Regions from separate parts of the Bacillus aerius genome, predicted to be linked through region 2. Evidence: predicted binding sites of a transcription regulator. Region 2 holds the regulator's gene; the other holds the start of a gene.
The links. Region 2 encodes LexA, which represses DNA repair genes until DNA is damaged. Its sites were predicted from a motif close to CGAACATATGTTCG; they were not measured.

Region 1 (3,817 bases), 390 kb from region 2:
CTTGTCAGTGACGAAGCATGCAATAATGCCGCAGGTCCATATTTCAGATGGATTTCATCAAATACTTTGCTGAGTTGATCTTTCTTCAAATGATGATCAAATAAAGTCAGCTGATAGTGGCTGTCAGGCTGCAGCTGTGAGAGGGTAATGCCTACACTGCGAATGGGCTGGCCATCCCAGTGCTGCTGGCATAGCTGAATCGCTGCCTCTGCAATATCTGAGCCATACTGTGTCGGTGAATGAAGCTTCATTTGTCGATGAAAGCCTGTTGGATGTGAAAAATCAGCCCCTCTTACACCAACAGACACCGTTTGACCGAGATAATGCTTAAAACGTGCCCGCCTAGCGACTTCCTCACTCAATTCAAGAAGAGCGACTTTGATCTCCTCAAAAGATGCGTAATCACGGGGAAGGGTCATATGATGCCCAACGGCTTTTTGCTGATCATGTGTGTGAATAGTGACTGGGGAGGGATCGTGTCCTAAAGCTGTTCGCTGCAGAAGCTCCCCATTGATTCCCCAGCGTTTTTTTAATCGGTCTAACGGATAAGTAGCAAGTGTGCCAATGGTACTGATACCCATTCGTTTCAAATGATGCTCCATTCGTTTGCCGACGCCAAATAATTTTCCAATTGGAAGCGGCCATAAATCAGCAGCAACCCGGTCTGCACTCAGTTCATAGATGCCGGATGTGTTTTTTTTGGCAAAATGGTCACAGGCCATTTTAGCGAGCACTTTATTAGGGCCGATGCCCACACGTGCGTAAATGCCAGTCTGATTCATAATCGTTGTTTGTATATGTTGAGCGATCTCATGTGGAGAGCCGAATAGTGTAAGACTGCCTGTAATATCAAGAAACTGTTCATCAATGGAATATGGCTCGACAAGGTCTGTGTATTGTTCAAGCAGTTCTGTAATCATGACAGAGACATCGAGATAGCGCTGCATACGTGGACGTACAACCACTGCTTCAGGACATTTCTCCTGTGCTTCCCATAACCTTGATGCATTTTGTACGCCACGTTTCTTCGCGAGAGGGCAGGCTGCCAGGACGACTCCGCTTCTTCGTTCTGGATCTCCAGAGACAATGAGCGGTACATTCTCCAAATGAGGCGCCTCCACCTTCTCGACTGATGCATAAAATGACTGCATATCCACAAGCAGAATGGCTCGTTCATTCATTGTACTTCACCTCTAGGAACGTATGTTCTGTATCTATTGTAAACAACATGAGGTGAAATTCATACTGGTAAATCATTCAAAAGCTGTCCATACAAAAAAGACGAAGTGGTGAACACTTCGTCTCGTCTGCTGCAACGATTGTTAGGCATGTGCCATGTTGTGGAATGTTTGGAGCGGTTCAGAACGCAGACGATAAGCCATCAGCTTTTTCTTTGGCTTATGTGTAAACTGCCGAACCACATCCACATGGTCATCATAATGGAACAGATAAAGGGTGACATCATGCTTCCCATGCTTTGTTTGCATAGTAAGCGGCGCTGGCCCTTCATTCGGATGAAGAAAGCGTTCTTCATCACCAGGGTAAATATAATAGCGTTCAGTAAAGATCGCATCATTAAAATGTTGAATGATTTCAGATGCTCGCTGCTCATCAAGCGAACGACCTTGAAAAGTAATATTTGTTTGCTCACTTGTTACTTTAGCATGTACGGCGTAGCGGCTAAAAAGGCGCTCAACAACACCAGAAGGCAAAGAGGTGACAAGCAGCTTTAAAAGACTAAACACAACAAGCGAAATAACAACCCAAACCAATCTCATCATCTCCAATAAACATTTGTACCATTTCCTATATGAACCATCTTAACATAACAAATGAATGAAACTTTCGCACAAAAAGTGAACTTTTTGAAATAAGTGTGAAGATTTAAAAGGAGATGACGGCTGAAAGACGAAGAACCAACAAATGAACATGAAAAAAGACGTGCATACTGTCTTTACAACCATTTGATCAGACAGTAGACTATTGAAACAATCGCATTTTTGAGAAAAAACGAATCAAAGGAAAGCCAAAATGGAAAAAGGGGCGAGGCCATCATGATACGTCAAGTGAAACCGTCAGATTTTTACGCAGTCACATCCGTTATTCAAAGCTGGTGGGGAGGCAGAGATTTGCGTGCAAAATTGCCAAAGCTCTTTTTTGAACATTTCCAGCAAACAAGTTTTGTTGTCGTTGAAAAGGGAGAGCTGATCGGCTTTTTGGTTGGTTTTTTATCGCAATCTCATTCGGATGAAGCCTATATTCACTTTGTTGGCGTCCACCCAGATCACCGTAAATTAAAGATAGGTAAAATCCTCTATCAAGCTTTTTATGAAGCGGCTGAAAAGGAAGGAAGAACAACAATTAAAGCTGTCACAGCTCCTATCAATAAAGTCTCCATTGCTTACCATACAAAACTCGGATTTCAGATAGAAAAGGGAGATAAAACAGTAGATGGCATCTCAGTCTTTTCAGATTACGATGGCATTCATGAAGACCGTGTGTTATTTGTGAAGAAGCTGGAGGCAATGAAATGATTGTTTATTTAGATCACACAATAATTGATGTAGCAAAGCAGATCTTACATATTCAACTAGCTGCATACCAACAAGAAGCTGAACAAATTGGCTATGCTGATCTTCCGCCATTAAAAGAGACCATTCAAGATGTCATGAAAGCAAAAGAGCAATTTATTGGTTTTGAGCAAAATGATCTCTTATTAGGCGTAGTTTCATATGAAGAGCTGAAAGATTGTTTGATCATTAGTCGATTGGCTGTGCATCCCAAAGCGCTAAAACAGGGCATTGGAACAAGACTCATGTCCACAATCATGGAAAAGAATGTTCCGATAGAACTGACCACAGGGCAGGAAAACACCCCTGCAAAAAGGCTATATGAAAAATTAGGGTTTTTTGAAACAAATGTCATTCATGTGGCAAAAGAGCTCACCCTATCAAAAATGAAATGGACACCGCGACGCAGGGTTGAGGTTGTCGAATTCAAAAAAGAATGGCATGAAGAATTCCGTCAAGAAAAGCAGCGACTCAAGCAAATCATTCAAAAGATCTGGATAGAAGGCTACCATATTGGCAGTACGTCAGTTACAGGACTTGTTGCCAAACCAATTATAGATATATTAATAGAAGTAAGCGATATAGAAGAGATCGATAGAAAAAAAGAGAGATTTGAACACCTTGGATACGAAGCGCTCGGTGAAAATGGTATAAAAGGGAGACGCTTTTTTCAAAAGGGTGGCTTGAATCGTACGCATCATGTCCATGTGTATGAAAGAAATCATCCTGATGTGAAAAGACATTTATTGTTTCGAGATTACTTAAGAGTCCACCCAGAACGAGCTGAGGCGTATGCGTCTGTCAAGGAACAATTAGCAAAGCAGTATCCGGAAGATATACAAAGCTATATGGCAGGAAAGAATGAAATCATAAAAGAAATAGAAAATGAGGCATATCGCTGGGATAAAGAAGGAAGAGAGGAAGCTCTTAAATAAGCTGCCTCTTCTCCTCAGTTAATTAGGAAGCTGAACATTGCCTTTTACAATATAGGCCTGTGAAGCAGCAGTAGATGGAAGAGCGGGTAATTGATCCTTTACTATGACCCCGCGGATATCTGTGATTCGAACAGGAAGAGATGTAGACCCCATATGAAAGCCAAGGAAATGGTTGTAGTCGGTCTTTTCCATGTTCACCCATTGTCCATCTTTGTAATATTCCATTTTCATAACCGGATATTTATGATTGCGCACTTGAATCGCAGCCCACCACTCACTGCTACCTTCTTTTATTCTGTAAGCTACATTTCC
Region 2 (3,817 bases):
TTAAGTGATTCGTCCATAAAGCGTATGCCATTGGTGCAGCGCCCATCGGCATTCCAGGGTGACCGGAATTCGCTTTTTCAATTGCGTCTATGGAGAGAGTACGTATTGTTGCAATAGATTTCAATTCAATCGTTTCCATATAAATCCCCTTCCGTATCTTGTGTACACCATTATCATAAATCTACTGTCCTTTTTTCACAACTATTTCACGCCGAAAAAGAAGGATTTTGTCACATTTAGTTTATCGATCACCTAAAAACTTATGCAAATATGAAAAAAGATGAGAATATTCCTCCCATCTTTTCAAAAATAAAGAAATGATGACCTTTAATGAAGATTCTGGTCTCTTTCTCTTTTTAATTTTTCTGGTGTGACATCGTTTCCTTCTGGATCGACGATTTTCACGGTTTTGAGTGTATTTTTCATAGAAGAACGAAAAGCCTTTAAATATTCCTCTCTTAATTGCTTCTGTTCTGTTTTCTCAGCGTCCGACAAACCGGCCTCTTTCGACTTTTTTGAAAGCTCATTGATTCTTGCAAGCTGTTCTTTAGAAATCATGACAAACTCCTTTAAAACATTTTCTCTACATACTACTAAATATCAGTCATTTTTACAACAAATCACGCTTTAAGTCGCAAGCCCTTTTTCATATTCTTGGTACCTTCTATGGACGGTTGCTTTTGAAATGTCAAAACCAAGTGCCTGCAATGTCGCTGCAATTTCAGCGAATGTCATGTTGTTTTTTCTTAATCGAACAATTTCAGAAATCGGTACTTCAATACGTTCGCGGCCAGGCGCCTGTTCTTGGTGTTTTAAATTTAGTTCGGGTTGATACCCTCGCTCAACAGCTTTTTTCATCCCACGCTTAATTTTCAAATTATGAATTTTCCGCTGATACTCTTCTACAACGCCTACAATTTCAATGACCATCTCGTCTGCTTCTGAAAGCTCAAGCTCTCCTCTATGAAATACGCTGTACACCTTGACTTTTTCTTTAAACAGACAATGAAGAAGAGCGATTTTCGCCTGCCCTCTTCCAAGGCGTGTCTCATCTTGAATGAGAACAGCATCGATTTCTTCCTCTTTCAGCGCAGCCAGCATGTCAAAAACACCGTCACGATCAAGATCGTATCCACTCGCTTTTTCTTTAATCACTTTGACTACATTCATCTTTTGCGCTGCAGCTAAAGCAAGCAGTTCTTCTTCTTGTCTTTTAAGCGAGGTTTCTTGCTCTTCTTTGGCAGTACTTACTCTCGCATAAATGATTGCATTCATGTCTTCAATCGACCTTTCTACTGTACTGTTGCAAGTTGATATACGACTGGATGCTCTTTTTTAACTGGAATCACAAGGATATCTCCCGGCTGGATGTCAGTTGAAGCGAGATCATTGTGTTCAGTTACCCAGTCAATAAAAGCATTTTTATCGATTGATTTACTGTCGTTTACTTGATCAGCTAATCCCCAAAGAGTATCACCTGATTGAACCTCTATTTTAACATATTGATTTGGATCATTATGGCTAGTGACTGCAATAAGTGAGAGAAATATGCCAACGATGAATGAGAATAGCCCAATAAAAATAATAGATTCCTTTAACCTCATAATGTCATCTCTCCTAATAGAATGTGTGTTCGTTCTTTCTGACACTCATTATAAATACGAACAAACGTTTCTGTCAAACGTTTTTTTCGAACCTATGTTTGTACTGTTAGGAAAAACATGCTATAATTTCTTTAAAATTGACGTTTTGAGGTGCAAAAGATGACGAAGCTATCAAAAAGACAACTCGATATCCTGAAATTCATAAAAGAAGAAGTAAAAAGCAAGGGTTATCCCCCATCCGTTCGTGAAATTGGCGAAGCTGTCGGTCTAGCATCAAGTTCAACTGTCCATGGACATTTAGCTAGACTAGAAACGAAAGGTTTAATTAGAAGAGACCCGACGAAACCTAGAGCGATCGAAGTACTAGATGAAGAGGAAATGAATATTCCAAAAAGCGCTGTAATGAATGTTCCAGTCATCGGAAAAGTCACAGCAGGCTTGCCTATCACGGCTGTTGAGAATGTAGAAGAATATTTCCCACTTCCAGAAACTTTTGCAGCACCAGATGAACAAGTATTTATGCTTGAAATTATGGGAGAAAGTATGATCGATGCAGGTATTTTGGACAAAGACTACGTGATTGTGCGTCAGCAAAGCACTGCCAACAATGGAGATATTGTGGTGGCTATGACAGAAGAAGATGAAGCAACAGTGAAACGTTTTTATAAGGAAGATACACACTTTAGATTACAGCCCGAGAATCCATCAATGGAACCGATTATTTTACAGAATGTGAGTATACTAGGTAAAGTGATTGGCGTATTTAGAAATATTCATTAAAAAAAGCCGGTATTTCATCAATTGCTGATGAGAGCCGGCTTTTTCTTTTATGAACAAGAATATGCAAGAATACTAGAGCTTGGGAACGAGCCAAATGTAAAGTTCGGCCATATGAAACCCGTTGTACGGCCAAAAGGCTGCGAGGAAAGAACATACATGAGAAATACTTGACCGTTTCTAAGGAACACAATGGTCCACCTTCTATTACATCCAGCTGCAAATTGAACCGTTTGCTGGCTTCCGCCTACACTCTGCCCTGCAATGAGCGGCTGCATACTTTGAGGCTGAGAAACTGCTTGTTGATATTGCGAGATGATATGCTGCGGCGGGGCTGGCGGGACCGACTGTCCTCCTGCACCTTGCCCTTGCCCAGTTCCTCCAAATGGCAAGCCGGGAAATCCTCCAACTTGAGAAATAGGAAACGCCGGCATGCTTTGTACCTGCCGATCGTACAAGTACCCATTCCACGTACCTTCATATGGATTATACATACTAAACACCACTTTCTTAGACATTCATCACGACAGTATATGTCATACATAAAAAAAGAGTGTTGAGGAGACAAATAGAAATCTTTCCAAAAGACGTTTTATTCTTCTTTAGAACGGTTAAATACTAATGAGGAAGAAAAAAATAAAAAAATGAAAACTTTTTGTCTCCCTCAAACGTTATATAGATAGAAAGTAAAGAAATAAAAAACATTTAGATTTAATGCTTGTAATATCTATGTAACTATTGTAACATTTGTAACATAAGAAGTTTTCATTGAGAAAAGGAGGCAATCGCCTTGAAAAAATTATTTGTTTTATTAACCGCTATTATGCTTATGATCTCATTACAAACAACAACACTGGCCGCTTCCAAAAAATCAGCCGCTTTGACAAATAAAGAAGCGTTACATATTGCCCTTGATGCAAGAGAACACTTTTGGAGTGCGATGTCAGGCTACAACATTAAAGAGCATTCAGATTACAAATTAAAATCATTTACTTATAAAGATATGACTTACAACTACCTGTCTAAAACATTTGATACAAAGAAAAAACTAAACAGCTATCTATCTCAAGTTTTCACAAAAGATGCCATTACTCACGGTTTAAAAGACTATCAGTTCATCGTTCATAAAGGAAAAATGGCTGTGCCAGTTGGTGACGGAGACAATATGCTTAATTGGGATAAGGCAACACCTAAACTCGTCTCTAAGAAAAGTACAATCCGCACATACGAATTCACAGTTCCAACACTTGATGGACGCAAAGTAAAACGTACTGTCACTTTCGAGAAAGTACAAAACGAGTGGAAAGTAACAAAAATTGACGCTGTGATCTAAATAAAAACCAGGCCGTTTACTAGGCCTGGTTTTTATATGGATGAAAATTCAGTCATACGATCTAAAGCGTGAGCAAGTGATGAAGCCGTTTGAAATTCATTAA

Region 1: a site for LexA is predicted at 1,197-1,210, ahead of M2353_RS11090 (DNA polymerase IV). Genes of this name have one in related genera too.

Annotation. Positions count from the first base shown of each region.
Region 1 is NZ_JARYHO010000001.1:2,152,756-2,156,572, reverse strand. Features, by position in the region: gene M2353_RS11090 (DNA polymerase IV) at 1-1,181, opposite strand, end outside; gene M2353_RS11085 (YfmQ family protein) at 1,323-1,772, opposite strand; gene M2353_RS11080 (GNAT family N-acetyltransferase) at 2,055-2,534, shown strand; gene M2353_RS11075 (GNAT family N-acetyltransferase) at 2,531-3,505, shown strand; partial or broken gene M2353_RS11070 (expansin EXLX1 family cellulose-binding protein) at 3,524-3,817, opposite strand, start outside.
Region 2 is NZ_JARYHO010000001.1:1,767,300-1,771,116, reverse strand. Features, by position in the region: gene tkt (transketolase) at 1-139, opposite strand, end outside; gene M2353_RS09035 (DUF896 domain-containing protein) at 328-558, opposite strand; gene M2353_RS09030 (YneB family resolvase-like protein) at 628-1,275, opposite strand; gene yneA (cell division suppressor protein YneA) at 1,293-1,604, opposite strand; gene lexA (transcriptional repressor LexA) at 1,764-2,384, shown strand; gene M2353_RS09015 (hypothetical protein) at 2,432-2,875, opposite strand; gene M2353_RS09010 (IseA DL-endopeptidase inhibitor family protein) at 3,172-3,714, shown strand; gene M2353_RS09005 (STAS domain-containing protein) at 3,747-3,817, opposite strand, start outside.